Regions from separate parts of the Streptomyces sp. NPDC048295 genome, predicted to be linked through region 3. Evidence: riboswitches for the same ligand, from Rfam matches in the RefSeq annotation. Region 3 holds a riboswitch; each other region holds the start of a gene.
The links. A riboswitch is a leader RNA that binds a small molecule or an ion and turns the genes downstream of it on or off. The one in region 3 is predicted to bind cobalamin.
Positions count from the first base shown of each region.

Region 1: another riboswitch for cobalamin. It lies ahead of AB0D53_RS30860 (ABC transporter substrate-binding protein); the one in region 3 lies ahead of AB0D53_RS16545 (prenyltransferase/squalene oxidase repeat-containing protein).
Region 2: another riboswitch for cobalamin. It lies ahead of AB0D53_RS13410 (prenyltransferase/squalene oxidase repeat-containing protein); the one in region 3 lies ahead of AB0D53_RS16545 (prenyltransferase/squalene oxidase repeat-containing protein).
Region 4: another riboswitch for cobalamin. It lies ahead of AB0D53_RS03920 (ABC transporter substrate-binding protein); the one in region 3 lies ahead of AB0D53_RS16545 (prenyltransferase/squalene oxidase repeat-containing protein).

Region 1 covers NZ_JBEZLL010000025.1:106,277-111,268, reverse strand. The annotation lists gene AB0D53_RS30870 (ABC transporter ATP-binding protein) at 1-592, opposite strand, end outside; gene AB0D53_RS30865 (iron chelate uptake ABC transporter family permease subunit) at 589-1,614, opposite strand; gene AB0D53_RS30860 (ABC transporter substrate-binding protein) at 1,677-2,744, opposite strand; cobalamin riboswitch at 2,779-2,969, opposite strand; gene AB0D53_RS30855 (beta-ketoacyl-[acyl-carrier-protein] synthase family protein) at 3,049-4,272, opposite strand; gene AB0D53_RS30850 (acyl carrier protein) at 4,269-4,547, opposite strand; partial or broken gene AB0D53_RS30845 (acyl-CoA dehydrogenase) at 4,634-4,992, opposite strand, start outside.
Region 2 covers NZ_JBEZLL010000007.1:259,216-264,207, reverse strand. The annotation lists gene AB0D53_RS13420 (energy-coupling factor transporter transmembrane protein EcfT) at 1-941, opposite strand, end outside; gene AB0D53_RS13415 (SCO2322 family protein) at 938-1,630, opposite strand; gene AB0D53_RS13410 (prenyltransferase/squalene oxidase repeat-containing protein) at 1,627-2,901, opposite strand; cobalamin riboswitch at 3,011-3,146, opposite strand; gene AB0D53_RS13405 (DinB family protein) at 3,260-3,820, shown strand; gene AB0D53_RS13400 (MBL fold metallo-hydrolase) at 3,871-4,911, opposite strand.
Region 3 covers NZ_JBEZLL010000009.1:253,610-258,601, forward strand. The annotation lists gene AB0D53_RS16540 (hypothetical protein) at 1-640, opposite strand, end outside; gene AB0D53_RS16545 (prenyltransferase/squalene oxidase repeat-containing protein) at 637-3,402, opposite strand; cobalamin riboswitch at 3,514-3,653, opposite strand; cobalamin riboswitch at 3,770-3,845, shown strand; gene AB0D53_RS16550 (hypothetical protein) at 3,978-4,992, shown strand, end outside.
Region 4 covers NZ_JBEZLL010000002.1:356,562-361,553, forward strand. The annotation lists gene AB0D53_RS03915 (iron ABC transporter permease) at 1-762, opposite strand, end outside; gene AB0D53_RS03920 (ABC transporter substrate-binding protein) at 759-1,745, opposite strand; cobalamin riboswitch at 1,784-1,907, opposite strand; gene AB0D53_RS03925 (hypothetical protein) at 2,338-3,459, shown strand; gene AB0D53_RS03930 (phosphotransferase family protein) at 3,485-4,588, shown strand.

The DNA.
Region 1 (4,992 bases), on a different contig from region 3:
GGGCGATGACCCCGGTCAGCGGCAGGGAGGCGATCAGCGCGAGGAGTTCCAGCTGGTGCTGGATGTCGAGGTGGTTGGTCGGCTCGTCGAGCAGCAGCTCGCGCGGCTGCTGGGCCAGTGCCCGAGCGATCTGGACACGCTGGCGCTCACCGCCGGAGAGGGTGTGCCAGGACTGGTCGCCGCGGTCGGCGAGGCCGGTCCTGGCGAGCGCCTCGCGCACCGCCTCGTCGTCCTCCCCCGTCGGTGCCGACCAGGCCCTGCGGTGCGGGATGCGCCCGAGCCTCACCACGTCCAGCACACTCAGCTCGACCTGGGTGACGGCATGCTGGTCGACCACGGCGACCCGCCGGGCCACGGTGCGGCGGCCGATCTCTGCGAGCCGCAGGCCGTCGAGGGTGACCACACCGGTCTCCGGGGCGAGGACTCCGGCCAGCACCCGCAGCAGGGTCGACTTGCCGGATCCGTTCGGTCCGATCAGCCCCAGGGTGGCGCCGGGCGGCGGGGCGAGTTCGATCCCGTCGAGGATCAGGCGGCCGCCTGCCACCCGGCTGACCCGTTCGGCGCGCAGCCCCTCGGCCGCGGCCCCGGTCACGCGGCCCTCCGGGTGCGGTGGAGGACCACGACGAACGCGGGCACGCCGATCAGCGCGGTGACCACGCCCACGGGCACCTCCTGCGGGTCGAGGACCGTCCTGGCGAGGGTGTCGACCCAGACCAGGAACACGGCCCCGGCCAGGGCCGTGACCGGCAGCAGCCGCCGGTGCCCGGAACCCGCGAGGGCGCGGGCGGCGTGCGGCAGCACCAGGCCGACGAAGCCGATGGCACCGGCGGAGCTGACGAGTGCCGCGGTCAGCAGCGCGGTGGTGCACAGAAGCACGATCCGGGTGCGCGCGACATGGACGCCGAGCGCGGCGGCGGCATCCTGTCCGAACGCGAAGGCGTCGAGCGTACGGGCATGGCCCAGACAGACCAGCAGCGTCACGGCGAGAACGGCGGCGCAGATCCACACATCGGTCCAGCCGACCCCGGCGAGCGAGCCGAGCAGCCAGAACAGCACGCCGCGGGTCTGCTCGGCGTCGGCCGCGGTCATCACGACGAAGGAGGTGAGCGCGGAGAACAACTGCATGGCCGCGACACCGGAGAGCACGACCCGGTCGGTCGTGCCGCCCAGGGTGTGGCTGAGCAGCAGCACGAGGGCGAACGAGCAGAGCGCACCGGCGAACGCGCCCGTCGAGACCGACACCGCTCCCCCGCCGACGCCGAGCACGACGACCACGACCGCGCCGGTGGACGCCCCTGAGGAGACCCCGAGGACGAACGGGTCGGCGAGCGGGTTGCGGAGCAGCGACTGCATGACGGTCCCGCACACCGCGAGTCCGGCGCCGCACACCGCGGCGAGCAGGGTGCGCGGCATGCGCAGGTTCCAGATGATGCCGTCCCGGATCGGGGAGAGCCGTGAACGGCCCCATCCGAGGTGGGAGGCGACCGCGGACCAGACGTCGGCCACGGAGATCCGGGCAGGGCCGATGGTGACGGCGAGGGCGACGGAGCCCACGAGCAGCGCGATGCCGCACACCCACAGGATCCCGCCGCGCAGCCTCCTTACACCCTTCACGGCACGGACGGAGGTGACGGGGTCCGGCGGCGCGGCCACCGCGGTGCCGCGTCCGGTCCCCGTCACCCGGCGAACCCGAACCGGCGCAGCCCGGCGGCGACGCGTTCGACGCCCTCGACCGTCCGGATGGACGGGTTCAAGGACTGCCCGCTGAGCAGGACGTACCGCTTGTGTCTGACGGCGTCCATGTTCTTCGTGACCGGATTGGACTCCAGGAACTCGATCTTCTTCGCGGCGCTCTCGGCGGTCTGGGCCCTGCGGGTCAGGTCACCGACGACCAGGACGTCGGGATTGCGGTCGGCGACGGTCTCCCAGCTGATCTGGGGCCATTCCTCGTGGGTGTCGTCGAAGACGTTCTTCGCGCCGAGCTCCTCGGTGATGATTCCGGGCGCTCCGCAGCAGCCGGCCAGGTAAGGGGACTTGGAGTCGGAGAACCAGTACAGGAGGGTGGCACCGGAGGCGTCGATGCCCTCGGCCGCCTTCCTCACCCGGGCCCGCAGCTGTGTCACGAGCGCGTCGCCGCGCTCCGGTACGCCGAACACCCGGGCCAGGTCGCGCACTTCGCCGTAGACGCTGTCCATGGTCAGCCGCGCGGTACGGGAGCCGTCGCCACCCTTGCTGTTGTCCTTGCCGGTGCAGTCGGCGGGCGAGACGTAGGTGGGGACGCCGAGTTCCTCGAACTGTTCGCGCGGTGCGACGCCGCCCTTGGCTAGTGTCGATGCGAACGACGCGCTGACGAAGTCGGGCTCGCGGTCCAGGACCTTCTCCGAGGACGGCCGGTTGTCCGAGATCCTGGGCACCCGGGCGTTGGCCTTCTCCAGGCCCTTCATCACCGGGTCGGTCCAGGTGGCGGTGGCTGCCAGCCGGTCGGCGAGGCCGAGGGAGAGCAGGATCTCCGTCGATCCCTGGTCCACCGGGACGGCGCGGCGCGGCGCGGCTTCGACGGTGACGGTGCGTCCGCAGTTCTTCAGTGTCACCGGGTATCCGTGCGCGGGGCCCGGTTTCGAGGCGGATTCACCGGCTCCGCCTCCGCAGGCGGTCAGCAGGACGAGTCCCGCCGAGAGCAGGGCCATGGTGCGGACAGGGCTGGCTATGGACGGCACGGGGTCCCTCTGCGTCTCGGGGCTCATGCGCGGAGCCCGCTGTACGGAGTCCGCGGCCCGGTGCCGGGTCGCGGGTACCAGCAGGTCTTCGGACTCGGGTTCCTTCGGACGGGACGCCTTCCCAGGACACCCGAGGGTGGTCCCAGTGGCCGTGGCCCCGCCCGTCCCCCTCACCGCTGCGCGTCAGTTCCGGATTCGCACCGGATTCCCTGACCCCTTACGTGGAGTTCGACTGGCCCCGGCAAGCTATCACGAGCCTCTGCGCAGCTCATGAGGGGTGTGGCCGGTGGTACGCCGGGCAGTGTTTCCCGTCGCACCACCTGCCGGATGCCTACGGACGCTGAAGAGCGATCACGGCGTTGTGTCCGCCGAAGCCGAAGGAATGGCTGACGGCACGCCGGATGGGCTGCCGCAGCGGTTGCCCGGTGACGCATTCGATGTCGAACTCGGGCGCCGGGGCGTCCAGGTTGGCGATCGGTGGGACGACTCCGCGCTGGAGCGTGAGGACGGTGAGTCCGGCCTCGATCGCTCCGGCCGCCCCCATGCAGTGCCCCAGTACGCCCTTGGGAGCGGTGACGGGCGGCCGGTGCGGGTAGACCCGGGCGATCAGGGCGGCCTCGGCGGCGTCGTTGACCGGGGTCGCGGTGCCGTGCGCGTTGACGTGCTCGACGTCCTCGGCCGCCCAGCCCGCGTCGCGCAGCGCGGCCTCCACCGCCGCCTGGGCGACCGTGCCGGAGGGATGCGGGCTGATGGGGTGGTGGGCGTCGGTGGTGGCGCCGGTGCCGGCGAGCAGTGCCCGTGGAGCCGCGCCGCGGGCCCGGGCGTCCTCCGTCCGTTCCAGCACCATGACGGCCGCGCCCTCGCCCATGACCAGTCCGGCCCGGTCCGCCGCGAAGGGTCGGCAGAGTCCGGCCGGGTCTCCGTCTTTCCGGGCCCCTGCGCCGGACCGGGCGAACCCGGCCATGGCGACCGGGTAGACGATCGACTCCGTGGCTCCGGCGATCGCGATGTCGCACTGCCCGGTGACCAGGAGGTCGCGGGCGACGGACAGCGCGGTGACGCCGGACGAACAGGCGGTGCACGGGGCCATGCTGGGTCCGGTGGCCCGCAGCTGGATCGCGATCTCGGCCGCGGGCATGTTCGGAATGGTGAGCAGGATGCCCGAGGGCGAGGTGGCCCCGGCTCCGAGCCGGTCCATCACGACCGCCTGCTCGGTCAGCGAGGCGGAGCCCCCGCTGCTGGTGCCGACGACCACCGCGACCCGGGTGCCCTCCCACCCTGCCGGGTCGAGCCCGGCGTCGGCGACCGCCTCCCGGGCCGCGAGCACCGCGAGCTTCACGTACTTCCCCATGCGGAAGGACGCACGGCCGCCGATCGCGGCGTCCAGGTCGATGCCGTCGACCATGCACGCGAAGTCGATCGCGCATCCTTCGAGTTCGGCGACGGTCCGGGCCGGTGACACGCCCGCGCACACACCCTCCCAGGTGGATTCGGTGTCGTTGCCGACCGGGGTGATCATGCCCAGGCCGGTGACGGCGACGGCCGGCCTGTTCATCGGGCGTTGCTCATCGCCGGCCCGCCGCCCACCCGCGCCCCGCCGTCGCCCGCCGGGTCGATGAACCGTGTGATGTCGGCCAGCGTGGCGTTCTTGGGAAGCTGGTCGAAGTCCCGGACACCGCCCGCCGTCTCCCTGATCAGGACGGCGAACTCGGCAACGGCGAGGGAGTCCATCTCCAGGCTGTCCATGGTGGAGCCCGGGTGGATCTCGGCAACAGGCACTTTGAAGGTGTGTGTCAGAACCTCGGTGATCTTGGGGTGAATCGTACTCATGAGCTTTCTCTCCATCATTCGGTCCGGCTGCCGGGCCGGCGGTGACACCGTCCCGACGCCGAATCAACTGGGCGGAGTGCCTCCAGTTACGCCTTGTGCCGAACCGATTCGGCACCGTCCTCCCCGCGCTCCCCGCACCACCGGGCCAGGACGGACGCCGTACCCCAGTAAGCCAGCAGGACAACGCGGACGCCGAGGGCGCCGGCCGCCTCCCTGACCCGGTGACCCCGTACAGCAGTTCCCTTTCTCGTCATGGCTCTCACCGCTCGTCCGGCACCGTCGCGCGGCCCTCGTCACGCTGCCAGGCGCCGTCCGGGTCGTCGTAGGCGGCCACGTAGTCGGCTCCGGCGATGGGCCAGTCGGCGAGCAGTTCCGGCGGCAGCGCGAAGGACTCGACGAGGCCGGGAAGACGGGCGGCGACCGTGGTGATGAGCTCCTCCACCCG
Region 2 (4,992 bases), on a different contig from region 3:
CGCGCACCCCACCGGTCGGGCCGGTAGCGGGTACGCACCGAACGGGCCCCGCCGAGCCGCAGCCCGGCCACCGCGGCGACGAGCCCGGCGATCAGCAGCGGCAGCCCGTACACCGCACCCTGCGCGGCCAGCAGACAGTACGTACCGGCGCACACCCCGAGCAGCCCGCCGAGGGTGAGGACGTTCGTGGTGTGCCGGACGGCGGGCGGGACCTGGGCGGTGCGCCCGTATCCGCGCGCGTCCATCGACGCCGCCACCGCGACCGACCGCTCCAGCGCGCCCTCCAGGACCGGCAGCCCGATCTGGAGGACCGCCTTGACGCCACCGGTCGGGCGGCCGCGCAGCCGCCGTGCGGTGCGCAGCCGCATCACGTCGGCGACCATGTTCGGCGCGAACGTCATCGCGACGACGACCGCGACGCCCGCCTCGTACAGCGCGCCCGGCAGCGACTTCAGCAGCCGGGCCGGGTTGGCGAGCGAGTTCGCCGCACCGACGCAGATCAGCAGGGTGGCCAGCTTCGCTCCGTCGTACAGCGCGAAGACCAGCTGCTCGGCGGTGACCCGGCCACCGATCCTGACCCCCTTCGCCCAGTCGGGCAAAGGCACCTCGGGGAGCGTGAACAGCGTGTGGGTACCGGGGATCGGCGAACCGAGAAAGACGGAGAAGACCAGCCGCACACCGACGACGAACAGCCCGATCCGGATGAACGCCCCGTACGAACGTGCCCACGGCGCGTCCGTGCGGCGCACCGCCACGACGTAACCGGCCACCCCCACCAGCAGTCCGAGCAGCAGCGGATTGGTGGTCCGGGACGCGGCGGTGGCGAGGCCGAGCGCCCACAGCCACCAGGCCCCTGCGGGCAGGGCGTTGCTCCGGTTCGCCTCGGGGGCGCGCAGCGGGCGGCTGCGCGCCAGGACGGCGGAGCCGGTCGGGGCGGTCATCCGCGGCGGCGGCGGGACTGCACGACCGCGGCGACGCCGAGAACGAGGACGGCGCCGACCCCGACGAGCACCCCGGCGGACGGGCCGGAGGAGCCGCCCGGGCCGGAGGAGGCGGCGGACCCGGCCGGTGCGGACGGGGCGGAGGCGGACGGGGATGTGGCGGGCGTGCCCTGCCCGTCGCCGGAGACCTGCTCGCCGCAGCCGGAGGCCGGGTAGCCGGTGATCGCGCAGAGCATCGCGTCGCTGCTGTACCGCAGCGGCTTCGCCACCGAGGCGAGCGCCTCCGCGGCGCTCGCGTCGGGGTCCACCCGCGCGCACGCGGTGCGCGGCGTGGGCGGTGTCTCACCGGCCGGGGCGTCCGCGGCCGTGCCCGGGTCGATGACGAGCGCGATCCGCTTGGTGCCGTCCTCGGCCGGGGTGTCCGCGCATATCTTCGTGAAGTCGGGGGCGCGGCGCGGCTTCGCCGAGTCCTGGGAGTCCTCGCTCACCGAGAACCGGAAACCCTGCACCGCCCCGTCGTCCGGCCGGACCAGGGACGGGCCCTGGGTGGCGTACGTCCAGCCGGAGCCGGAGCTCTCCCAGTACGACCAGTACCGGTAGCCGGCCGCCTGGGCCGGTCCGGCGCCGAGCACGGCCAGGACGGCGCCCAGGACCACCAGCAGCGCGGTGGCCCGTCCCGCGCGCCTCACGGCTGCCTGTTCTTGCGGCGGCCGCTGATCAGGAAGAACGCGATCGCGGCGAGGACGAGGCCGATGCCGATGTACCACCACACGCCGCCGATCACGTCGTCGCCGCTGTGGACCTGGTCCTTCTCGGTGGCCTCGTACCCGGTGTCGGCGGACGGGTCGGGCGTCACGACGGCGGCGGGCTCGGGGCCGGCCGCGTTCAGCCGGGCGACCAGGTCGACGCCGCCGAAGTCCCGGGCGTCGTCGCCGGTCGAGTGGGCGGCCAGGATCAGCTGGGCGTAGGCGGCGGGGCCGCTCCCGGCGGCCCAGTCCGCGGAGTTCTTCTTCAGCCAGCCGATGGCCCCGGCCGCCTTGTCCTGGTGGCCGGAGGCGGACAGGGCGACGACCGCGTCGGCGGTGTTGCCGAAGTCGGGCTGCGGGGTGGTGTCGGTGGCACCGGGCATCGGCGCCAGGTCCAGGTGGTTGCTGCCGGCGAGGGCGCCGACGAGGTAGTGGGCACCGTTCTGGGCGGCCTGCTCGGGCGTGAGGCCGGAGCCCGGGTGGCAGCTGGGCGCCTTGCCCGCGGCGTTGTTCCCGACGGCCATCGCCTTGCCCATCGTGCCGAGCACGGCGGCCGCGGTGGCGTCCGCGTTCGCGGCGAGCTTCCCCTTCTTGTCGGGCTGGTACGCGAAGGCGCCGCCGTCCTTGCCGCCGCACGGGATCGCGAGCGCGAGCAGCGGGTCGTAGGGGGTCTTCCCACCGGGGGTGGTGATGTCGGCGAGCCGCTGCCCCTGCCGGGCGAGGGCGCCGATCACCAGGGAGGTGGAGTTGGCGTCGCTGGGCGTGCCGGCGGTGTAGCCCCAGCCGCCGTCCTCGTTCTGCACGGACTTCAGCCAGCGCACCGAGTTGTTCACGGTCTCCCGGTGCCCGCCGACCTCGACCAGCGCCTGGGCGGCGGCCGCGGTGGCATTGGTGTCCCGCACCGTCTTCGCGTCGCACGGCGCGGAGACATCGGGCCGGAACGCGGCGTAGGAGCCGTCGGCGCACTGCTGGGAGACCAGCCAGTCCACCGACTTCGCGGCCGGGGTGACCCCTTCCAGCCGCTGGGCGAGGAACGACATCGACTGCCGCCACACCCCGTCGTAGGTGGGGTCCTTCGTGCCGTACAGCCCGGCGGGCAGTGCGGCGGACGGCGAGGGCGAGGGGGACGGCGCTGCGACCGCGACCGGCGCTGCGGCCGAGCAGAGCACGGCGGCGGTGGCGGCGAGCGTTGCTGCGCTGCGGCGTACGGTCATGGCGGGCGGGGCCTCTCCTGCGGGGTGAACCGGGCACAGGCACGCTCAGGCACCAGGCTCCGGCTCCGTATACCTCGACGGTGCCGACCTCCGGTGGGTCCGGTGGTCCGAGCCGGTCACGACCGCGGACAGGGCATTCCGACTCACCGTCTGCGACGACGGCTCACGGCTGCGTGGTCAGTGCCGGATTCGCACCGGCTTCCCCCTGAACGGGCATGATGACGACCCGCACACTCTACCGGGCGGGCCCGGCCGGGCCCGGGGCGGCTTCGGCCCACCGACGGTGCGGAAACCCACTGGCGGGCAACGCCGGAAACCCACTGGCGAGTTCGGCCCCGAACGGACGACCATGTCCCGCATGAGTGATCAACCCGCACGCTGGACCCAGGCGACCGTCTACCCCGACATGTGGGCGGACCCGGACGACGACCCCCGCAACTCGGAAGGTGCCGGTCCGGACGGCGAGCTCCCGACGCTCCAGGAGTACCTGCGCGACTACCGGCTGACCCTGAGGATGAAGTGCGAGGGCCTGGACGCGGAGCAGCTGGCCCGGCGCTCGGTCCCGCCGTCGACGCTGTCGCTGCTCGGCCTCCTGCGCCACCTCGCCGAGGTGGAACGGGACTGGCGCAACTGGATCACCGACGGTGAGCCGCTGCCCAAGCTGTACGGCAGACGTGACGCGGACTTCGACGGAGCCGTCGCCGATCAGGCCGTGGTCGACGCCGCCTACGCCGATCTGGAGCGTGAGCAGGCCGCGACCGACGCCGCACTGGCCGGCCACGCGGACCTGGGCGAGCGGCTGGGGAAGGACAGCGTCTCCGTCCGGTCGCTGCTGGTGCACAGGATCGAGGAGTACGCCCGGCACTGCGGGCAGGCCGACCTGCTGCGCGAGTGCATCGACGGACGGGTGGGCCAGTGAGGCCCGGCCGGTGAGCTGAAGGGTGCGGGGCGGGGCGGCCCGCCCCGCACTCACACCGCCGTGTACCTCACCGGCTCGCTGCCCGGCACCGCCTCCGCGCGCCCGAGCTTCACCAGCCGCCGCAGATGCGCCTCCGCCTCCGAGACGGCGATGTTCCTGGAGCCGTGCGGGATCTGCTCCCAGGGCCGGTTCCACTCCATCCGCTCGGCCAGCTCCCACGGCGTCAGCGGCTGTGCCAGCAGACCCAGCAGCCCGGTCAGCCGCTCCTCGTGATGGCCGATGAGCTCCTGCACGCGTCCCGCCGCATCGGTGAAGGCGTACTGATGGGCGGGCAGCACCTCGGCGGCCCCGAGCCTGCCGATCCGCTCCAGCGAGTCCAGGTAGTCACCGAGGGGATCGCCGACCGTCGCGTCGTCCGGGTCCTCGTACAGCCCGATGTGCGGACTGATCCCCGGCAGCAGATGGTCACCCGAGAAGAGCCGCCCACGGCCCGGCAGGTTCCCCGGATGCTCCTCCTCCAGATGCAGGCACACATGCCCCGGCGTGTGCCCCGGCGTCCAGATCGCCCGCAGCCTGCGCCCCGCCAGATCGAGCAGCTCACCGGGGACGATCTCCCGGTCCGGCAGCGCGGCCCGCAGCCCCGGCAGCGCCCGCGCCCGCCCTCCGCCGGCCGCGGCGGCCCGCAACGGCGCGAGGTGCTCCTCGGGCGCGCCGACCGCGGTGAGCTTGGCCGCGAGGTACGCCAGCCAGGTACCGGGCCGGGACTCCCGGGTACGCCGCACGATCGCGGTGTCCGCCGCGTGCATGGCGATCCAGGCCCCGGAGGCATCGCGCACCTGCCCGGAGAGCCCGTGGTGGTCGGGGTGGTGGTGGGTGATGACCACCCCGTGGATGTCCGCCACCCCCGTACCGACGGCGGCGAGCCCGGCGCCGAGCGTGTCCCACGCCTCGGGGTCGTCCCACCCGGTGTCGATCAGGACCGGCCCCCGGTCGGTGTCCAGGACGTGCACGAGGGTATGGCCGAGCGGATTGTCCGGGATGGGCACCTTGATGCTGTGCACGCCCCCGCCGTGGTCGGTCACCTGCGTCATGAGGTCCCCATCTCTCCAGACAACGTGCGGAATTGCGGCTCCGGTGCGTCGCCCCCACTGTAACGAGAACTTGTTCCAGTA
Region 3 (4,992 bases):
GGTTCTCCGGCTCGGGACCGGTGTTGGCGTCCGGCGGCAGCGGCGGCGCGGTGCGGGTGTCCTCGGGGACGGGCCCGCCACCGGTGGGCCTGGTGTTCTTGGCGCGCAGCTGGTCGGGAGTGACCGTGGGCCGGCCCTGGGTGCCCTCGATGTTCGTCCCACCGAAGATCCACAGATCGACGCTGCCGGGCTTCGGCTTGTAGAGCATGGCGCCCAGCTGGCTGTACTCCCAGGTGCTCTGCCCCGGGCCGGCGTGCCAGTACGACCAGTAGGCGGAGGCGGGCGGTGTCAGTACGCAGTCGTCCTGCTTCGGCGTCGGGTACTGCTTGCCGCCCTGGTGGCCGCTGTATCCGATGCGGCAGATGAAGGCGGCGCCGTCGTGGCCGGTGCCGGTGGTCCGCCAGCCGCCCTGGTTGAGGAGCTCGTACCCGGTGGTGGGAGTGGTTCCGCAGGATCGGTAGACGGGCCCGCCCCAATGGCTGAAATCCACGGCGAGCACCGCACCGGAGGATGTGGTGCACCGGCCCATCGGCTGCGGGGCGGCCCCCGCCGGAGCCGAGGTGGCGGCGAACGCCGCCGTCGTCAGCCCCAGCGCGGCTGCCGTGCGGGCCAGGGCGCGCAGCACACGACCGCTTCTCATGCCTCGCTCCCCGTGGTTCCGCGGCGGCGCCGGGCGGCGCGGGCCGTGCCCCAGCCGCCGAGCATCAGCAGCACGGCGGCGATGGCGAGGGCGAGGGTCTGCGCGCCGGTGGAGGCGAGGACGCCGCCCGAGCCCGAGTCCTCGCTCGTACCGGTACCGCCCGTCTCCTCGCCCGGGGTCACGATGGCGGGGGTGGACGGCCGGCCCGAGCCGCTGGGCGCGGGCTCCGGATCAGTGCCGTCCAGGCTGCGTGTGAGGGTGCCGAAGGAGATTCCGGTGGCGCCCCCGACGGCCTGGGCCGAGGCGCGGACGTCGGATCCGGGCTGGCCGCCCTTGACGACGTTGAACCCGCCGTCGGTGTTCTGCTGCGAGGCGAGGAACGTGCGGGCCTTGGCGATGCGGTCCGCGTACTTCGTGGCGTCCAGCGACAGCCCCTGTACCGCCAGGGCGGCGGAGTTCACGGAGTTGCCGGAGGCGCCCGGGAACCCGCCGTCCGCCAGCTGCCGGCCGGCCAGCCAGGCGAGGGCCTTGTCCACGGCCGCCTGCGAGTCGGCGTCGGGCAGCAGATCCAGGGTCATCGCGGCCATCGCGGTGGAGTCGACCTCGATGTCGCTCTTCTCGCCGATCAGGCTCGGCCAGGCGCCCGAGGGATCCTGGAGGCTCTTGAGGTAGGCGATCGGTTCGGCCGCGGCGGCCGTCTCGCCCGCGCGGACCTGGGCCATGACCCCGAGCGACTGGGAGAAGACGGACGTGGCGTAGGTGTAGTTGCCCTTGGCCGCGCAGGGCCTCGGCGTCGGTGTCTTCGCCGGGCAGATGGCCTTGGCCAGTGCGCCGATCAGGTCCTGTCCGCCGAAGTCACGGGGGTCCCGGCCCACGACCTCGGCCAGGACGGCCGCCTTGCCGATGAAGCCGCCGCCTGCGTACGTGGTGCCGATCAGGGTCCAGTCGTGGATTCCGCGTCCCTTGCCGTCCTTGCCGCCCTTGTCGAGAAAGTCGACGATGTTGCGCAGGGCGGCGTTGTCGTGGCCGGTCGCGGCGAGCGCGTAGGCACCGTCGATGGTCAGGCCGAAGTCGGCGAACCCGGAACCCTTCGCGTTCTCGTAGTAGTGACCCTGTACCAGTCGCCTGTGATCGGTGAGGTACGCGCTGCCCTTCTTCAGGTCGGGCCCGTCACCTGCCGGGGGCGTGCTCGTCGGGTCCGGGGTGGGTGTGGTCGGTGGGGTCGCCTTCCTGGCGGTGAGCGCGACCAGGTCGCTCTTGGCACCCGCGATGACCACCGGGGTGGTGGCGAACACCCGGGGGTCGGTCTCGCCCTCCTCGAAACCGAAGCCGCCCTTGGGTAGTTGCTGCTCGGAGAGCCAGGAGACACCCGCGTCGGCCCGGTCCGTGTCGCCCAGGGCGCGCAGGGCCTGTGCGGCCCAGCCGGTGGGGCCCGCGCTGCCGGTCGTCAGGTACGAGGCGGAGGGCCAGGCTCCGGTCGGGAGCTGGGACTTCTTGAGGTAGGCCCGCGCCTTCTCGACCGCCGCGCCGTGGCCGCCGGCCCGCTTGAGGGCCAGGGCGATCAGTCCGGTGGAGCTCGCGTCGCTGTCGCACCACTCGCCGGCCCTGATGAGGATGCCCGTGAAGCCACCGTCCTCGCACTGGAGTCCGGTCAGCCGGGTCACGGCGTCGGCCGGGGGTGTCACCTCACCGTTCAGCAGGGCGATGACGGCCATGGCCTGGGCGTCGGCCTGTCCCGTGGAGCGGAAGTCGCCCTTCGTGAGGCAGCCGGGGATCGTTTCGCCGTCGCCGATGTCCCTCGGGCAGACGTACTCGACGAGGTCACCGAGAAGGTCGTGGCCGCCGAAGTCGCGCGGGTCCTTGCCGGTGGCCTCGGCCACGAGTGCCAGACGCGCGGCGGCCGAGGCATCGGGAATCCCGTCCTTGCCGGCCGGGTAGGCGTACGTGTCCGTCTGCGCGGGTGAAGCGAGGAACGAAGCGGCCTTCTGCGCCACCGGGCTCTTCGGGTCGGCGGCGGCCAGGGCGTAGACGACCTCGGTGGTGAGCATGTGGTCCGGCGCGGTGGCGCCCTCGTCGACGACCCGTTCCTCGTCCGTCAGCATCCCGGTGAGCCAGCGGGTGGCGGCAGCCACGTCGACCGGGGCCGGAGGCCTGGTCGGGCCCGTGGGATCGGTGGGTTCCGTGGTGGGGACACCGCTCCTGGCCCGTACGTCGTCGGGGGAGAAGGTGGGCTTGCCCGTGGTGCCGCCGACATCGGTGCCGCCGAACACCCAGGCGTCCACGTCACCGGCCCCGGGGGTACGGGACATGGCGCCGAGGGGGCTGTAGGTCCAGCTCTTCTGCCCGGGGGAGGCGATCCAGTACGACCAGTACGCGGTGGCCTGCGGGGTGAGGACGCAGTCCTCCTTGGCCGGGGTCGGGTACTCCGTACCGGAGTCGAAGGAGCCGTTGCCTATGCGGCAGATGAATCCGTCGCCGTCGTGGACGGTACCGGTGGTTCTGAACCCTCCCTCGTGCAGCAGCTCGTAGCCGGTGGTGGGCGTGGTGTCGCAGCCGCGCACCACCGGCCCGCCGAAGGGGCCGAAATCCACGGCGACAATGGCCCCGGTCGTGGCGGTGCACTCCTCGACGGGGTCGGCGTTCGCCGGTGACGCTGTGAAGAACGCCACTCCGGCACCGAGAGTCAAGAACGAGGCGGTCAGCAGGGACAGCAGACGCTGTCTCCTGCCTGTCCGCCGTTCCGGCTGCTGTTCGGTCCTCACCGCGGCCCCCTCGTCAATGCCGGGCGGCTGCGTACGTGGCGATTGACCCCCCACCGGGCTGCTGCGCCATGGGGAGGTTGGACGACCACGCCGTAGTCCGCGACGGCGTTCCTCGTGCTCTGTCCCAGCGCCAGGCATTCCGGCTCACCCGGAACGAGCCCGGGTCCACGGTTGCGGGTCAGCGCCGGAATTCGACCGGCTTCCCCTGCTGCTGAGTGCGTGTCAGCCGGAGTGCAACACGGATGCGGTCGGGCCGTCAAGGTGGTGTGTGCCTCACCGGACGGTTCCCGGACATCCGGGAACGGCACCTGTCCGGACGTCTGGCGGACCGCCCGGCCCCTCGGGTAGCGTCCTGGGCTGCCACATGGGGGAATCCGGTGCGAAGCCGGAGCTGACGCGCAGCGGTATGGAACGGCGGGGGCCGTCTCCGAGCCCGAATGCCCATGCGGCGCAGCTACGAGAAGCCGTACCACGCGTTCCGGACGGCGGCTCCCGACCATGCCCGGCCGTGTCCCTGCACGGAGAAGTCCGGCCATGCACTGGAGGCCGGCGTCCGCCGATCCCAGGAGCAGGCCATGCCCCGTCTTCGTACGCCCCGACGCCTCGCACTCGCGCTGCCCGCAGCGTTCGGCGCCCTCGCCCTCACCACACTGCCCGCCTTCGCCACGTCCAGCCCCGCCCAGCTGGCCACGTCCAGGACGAACGGCGTCACCTACCTCAAGTCGCTCCAGGCGGCGGACGGTTCGTATGCCGGTTCCGGCCTGTCCAACGAGTGGGCGTTCAGCGCCTTCGCGGCGTCCGGCACGGCCGTCGTCGATGTCGCTCCGGGTGGCGACACCACGAAGAACGCCCGCACCGTCTACCGTGATCTGCTCTCCACGTCCGGCTGGCCCTCCGCCTCCCCCGTGGTCACCGACTACGAGCGGGGCACACTGAACGCGTACGCCGCCGGCATCGACCCGGCCCGGGTCTCGGCCTCCCGCAACCTCGTCGCCGACATCTACTCCTACTGGCAGACCGCCGAGCCCGGCTACTTCGGTCCGTCCGCAAACTTCAACGGCACCGTGTTCGCGGCCCTCGCGCTCGGCGGCGCCAGGACCCAGGCCGGCGGCACCCGCATCCCGCAGTCGCTGACCGACTCGATGGTCACGCGTATCCGGGCCAACCAGCACGTCGACGGCGGCTGGACCTACAGCAAGGCCGAAGGCGACCCCACCGCGCTCAACTCGGCGAGCGACGTCGACATGACCGGAGCGGCCATGGCCGCCCTCTGCGTCTCGGGCGTTCCCGGCACCGATGCGGGCGTCGTCAAGGCCAAGAACTTCCTCAAGGGAAAACTGGTCGCCACCACCGGCGCGTTCAACTCCCTCTACGGGGTCAACACCAGCTCCAACGGCTGGGGCGTGGCGGGGCTGAACGCCTGCGGAATCAACCCGCAGACCGGCGACTTCCTCACGGTCAACGGCAAGACGCCGATCGATTTCCTGATAGCCAACCAGTACAACCCGGGAGGCGGTTTCAAGTACCAGCCGTCCGACACCGCGCCCTCCTCCTACTCCTCGATCGACGCGCTTCGTGCGGTCGCCGGCG
Region 4 (4,992 bases), on a different contig from region 3:
GACCCCGCCCCGGAAGCGTCCGGGGTCCAGGCCGAGGCTGCGGGCCCCTTCCTCCCCGGTCAGCAGCAGATCCAGCGGACGGGCCAGGCTGATCAGGAGTACGGCCCCGACGCCCAGTACCACGGCGGGCAGCGCCAGTTGGTCCCAGCGGGCGCCACCCAGGCCGCCCAGGGTCCAGAACAGGATCGCCCGCACATGCTCGGCCCGCGAGGACAACACCAGGATCAGGCTGGTGAACGCGGACAGTACGTACTGGACCGCCACCCCGGCCAGAATCAGCCGGCCCGTTGTCATGGTGCCGCCGCGCCGGGCCATCGCGTAGACGGCGACCAGCGCTGCCATGGACCCGATGAACGCGGCAATGGGCAGCGCCACGTCGGTGGCCGCCCCGGCGCCGACTCCCAGCACGACGACCACGGCAGCGCCCGCTGATGCCCCGGACGAGGCGCCCAGCAGAAACGGATCGGCCAACGGATTACGCACCAGCGCCTGGAGCACCGTGCCCGACAGGGCCAGCCCGGCGCCGACCACGGCCCCGAGCAGCACCCTGGGCAGCCGCACCTCCCACACGATCGTCGGGTATGCACCGGTGCGTTCACCGCCCAGGACCGTACTCAGCACCTCGCCCGGCGGAATCCGTACCGGGCCGAGCGCCAGACCGGCCACCACCGCCGCGAGCAGCAGCACCGTGAGGACGCCGATCACGACGGGGGCCGAGCGGAGGACGGACTTCGGACCGGGGCGGGCGGACCCCGCGCTCACGGGGTGCCGGGGTGCAGCTGCCCGGCCAGGTCCTGTACGGCGTCGGCGACCCGGACACCGAGCACGGCCGAGGACAGCGGGAGCACCGCGAACTTCTTGTTCTTGATCGCCGGTACGTCCGCGAGTGCCGGATCGTCGAGCAGCCGCTTCTTCTTGGCCGCCACCGTGGTGCCCCCGTAGTCGTAGATCACGACCACCTCGGGCTTGCGCTTGATGACCTGCTCCCAGGACACGTCGCCGAAGGTGGAGTCGAGGTCCGTGAAGACGTTTCTGCCCCCGGCGAGCCGGACGATCTCGTTGCCGATGCCCTTGCCGCCCGCGGTGAACGCCGAGCTGTCGCCGGAGTCGTACACGAACACCGAGGGACGTGCGGCGCCCTTGAGCCCCGCCTCGACCGTCGTGATCTTCTGTCGCTCCTCGGCGATCAGCTTCCTGCCGCGTTCCGGTACGCCGAAGGTCCTGGCGACTTCGGTGATCTCGGTGGCGAGCTGATCGATACCGACCTTGCCCTTGGCGCAGTTCTCGATGTTCAGCCGGGTGTTGATGCCGTCCTTCTGGAGCCCCGCCCGGTCCTGGCCCTTGGCCTTGTCGAACGCGCTGCTGTACCCGCCGTAGACGAAGTCGGGGTTGGCGCCGAGCAGTACTTCCTTGGAGGGGTATTCCTTCGCGAGCACTTTGGTCCCGGCGTACGCGGACCGGTACTCCGGCAGGATGCTGTCGTCGAGGTAGGCGGTCCCGGCCAGCCGGTCCTGGAGCCCGAGGGCCAGCATGATCTCGGTGACGTGCTGGTTCATGGTGACGACCCGCTTCGGAGGGGCGTCGAAAGTCGTCTTCGTGCCGCAGTTGGTGACCGTGTAGGGAAAACCGTCGGCGGCCGGTGCGGACTCTGGCTTGCTCTCGCCGCCCGTGCCGGAGCCGCAGCCGGTGAGTGGCAGGAGGAGCAGCGGTATGAGCGCGAGCGGTACGCGGCGGATTCGGGGCATGGCCGAGCCTTTCCGGGGGATGTCCTCGTCCCCTGGTTCGTACGAGAAGGCGGCGCGGCCAGTATCTGGCTTCCGGGCTGCTGCAGCCCGGTCACAGTGGCGGGACCGTACCGGATTCACACCGGTTTCCTGACGCGCGTCGCCTGAGTTTCGAAGACCATTCTGTCAGACCGTGTATTCCGGAAGGGCCTGCCCCTCGCACTGCCGACCACGGCCGGCCCCGGACACTGATGTCCGCGACGGCGACCGGTACTCCGGACGGTTCCGCTCTCAGCCGTAGGGCCGCCCGTTCCTGCGAGTCCCTTTCCTCACCAGCTGGATGCAGGAAAGATGCGGTTCGTCCAGGAATGTTCGTCCAGGCCCGGCAACCTGAGGAAAGGCACCCGCATTGTCGGCTTGGGGCAGCCGTACATCGGCGCTGCCGGGCGCATCGAGAACAGACGGGCCGCCGTCCACCTCGCCCACTCCACCCCGCAATGGCACACCGCTGTCGACGGACACCGTGACGGCGCCGAGCCTCTGGCCACGGTTATGGATCTGACATATCGTCAGGTCCTGTGCAAGCTCCCGATGAGCCCCGCCGGAGGCCCTTGTGCCGGAACGCCCCGTAGCCCTCGATGAATACCCCGTGCATCAAGTGCCGCTCTCCATGCGTCACATCGCCACCAGCGACCGCAACGCCTACGACCGCTGCATCTTCCACGTCTTCGACCACACCGGCAGCGCCCTGCTCGTCCTGGGCCTGGGCGTCTACCCCAATACCGGCGTGATCGACGCCTTCGTCACGCTCCGCCTGGGCGACGAACTCCTCGCCGTACGTGCCTCCGACGCCCTCACCGAGGACCGGATGCGGATGGAGGTCGGCCCGCTCCGCATCACCGTCGACGAGCCGCTGAAGCGTTTCACGCTGCACTGCGCCGCCGACCCGGCCGACCCCGGCGGCCTGTCGTGCGATCTCAGCTGGCAAGGAGCCTTCGAGCCGCTGTGGGAGCCGCACCACACCATGCGCCGCGGCAACCGCCTCACTCTGGAAGGCCGCCGCTTCGTTCAGGCCGGCACGGTGACCGGCGTCATCCGCGCGAAGGGCGAGGAGATCGACGTCACCGCCGACGAGTGGACCGGCACACGCGACCGCAGTTGGGGCGTGCGGCCCATCCCCGGCGAGGACGGCGGACGCGCGGGGGAGGAGCACGTCCCCGGAGGTTTCCATTGGCTGTGGTGCCCCGTCCGGTTCGACGACCGGTTCCTGATGGTGATCGTCCAGGAGGAGCCCGACGGCTACCGCACCCTCAGCGACGCCGTCGAGGTACGTGACAGCCACCCCGACACCCAACTGGGCTGGCCTCAGCCGGACATCACGTACCGCTCCGGTACACGCCACCCCGAGCACGCGGTCATTCATCTTGCCGACCGCCGGCGCAAGGACATCGAGCTCACCGCGGAGATCCTCGTTTCCTCCCCGCTGGCCGTCGGCGCGGGCTACCCACCCGCTGACGACTGGAGCCACGGGACGTGGCACGGCCGCCACTGGGTCGACCGACGCAGCTACGACCTCGCAGACCTGTCTGCGCACCCCATGGCCGCATTCGGCGTCACCGAACACTCCGCCCGTTTCACCCTCGACGGCACCACCGGCTACGGGATCTTCGAGCACGGCACGTTCGGCCGCCACGACCCGAGCGGCTTCACCGGCTACGACTCGGTGGCGCCCTGACGTACGGAGACCTCGTATGGCAGCAATTCCCGAAGCACCCCGGATCCGGCGCACCACCCGCGACCCGGAGGAACTCACCCGCCGGCTCGCATCCTGGCTGGCGGCCGTCCACCCCGGAGCCCGCCCGGCCACCGTCACCGTGCCGGACTCCAACGGCATGTCGAGCGAGACCCTGCTCTTCGACATCGAGCAGGACGAAGCCGCCGCGCCGCCCCCCGTCCGCCGCTGCGTACTGCGCCTGGCCGCGGACCCGAACGCGTACACCATCTTTCCCGCCTACGACATGACCCGTCAGTACCAGGTGATGCGTCTTGTTGCCGCACGCACCGACCTGCCCGTACCCGCCGTGCACTGGCTGGAGACCGACCCCGCCCATCTCGGTGCGGAGTTCTTCGTGATGGAGCGCGTCGAGGGGCGTGTGCCGCCCGACGTGATGCCGTACACCTACGAGGGCAATTGGCTGCACGCCGCCACGGACGCCGAGCGCGAACAACTGGAGCAGGCCAGCATCTCCATCCTGGCGCGACTGCACGACCAGGTGCCGGTGTCGGAGGCGGGATTCCTCGCAGGGCGGGGGAGCGGCAGCCCGCTGCGGCGGCATGTGGAGGACCTTCGGACGTACTACGGCTGGGTCGTCGACGGCCGTCCGCGCTCACCGGCCATCGAGGCCGCCTTCGCCCGGTTGGAGGAGCTGTGGCCGGCCGAGGAGGGCGAGACGGTGCTCAGCTGGGGCGACGCGCGGATCGGCAACATCATCTATGACGGCTTCGAGCCCACCGCCGTCCTCGACTGGGAGATGGCCGCCCTCGGACCACGGGAGCTGGACCTAGGGTGGGCGATCTACCTGCACCGCTTCTTTCACGACCTCACAGTCGCACTGGGGCAGGAAGGACTGCCGGAGTTCTTCCGGCGGGCGGCGGTGGAGGAGCGGTACGCGAAGCTCACCGGGCACACACCGCGGGACATGGACTTCCACACGCTCTACGCCTGCCTTCGGCACGCGATCGTGATGCTACGAGTCGGCTACCGGCAGATCCACTTCGGCGAGGTCGCGGCGCCGGCCACCACCGATGACCTGGTCATGAACCGGGCGGCGCTGGAGGCCATGACGGAGGGCCGCTACTGGTAGTGCATCCTGCCGTGCCCGTAGAGCCGTTGCCGGACCCGGCGACATCGGGGCCGGCCGCGGATTGCTCCACTGCCCCGGGGCCCGAGGGTGTTTCCATGGGGTGAGCCGGGGGAGTCGGGCCGCGTTCGCAGGGGATGCTCAATTTCTTTGTGCGGGGTTGTCGCGTCCGGCGAGGAGCGGACCGACGACCGTGAGAAGCACGAGGTGCTCTCGCTCAGGCGTCGGGCGGCGAGCGCGACGCGGCCTGCTCCCATCCCGCCACTTCGTGCGCGTGCTGTGTGCCCATGCGAAACGGTTCGACGTGGTCTCTGACGGCCGACTCCTCCGGAACCGGACCGACAACTACGTGGATGCTGCACCTATTTTCGGGTTCGCGCTGGATCACCGGAAGACCAACCGGCATG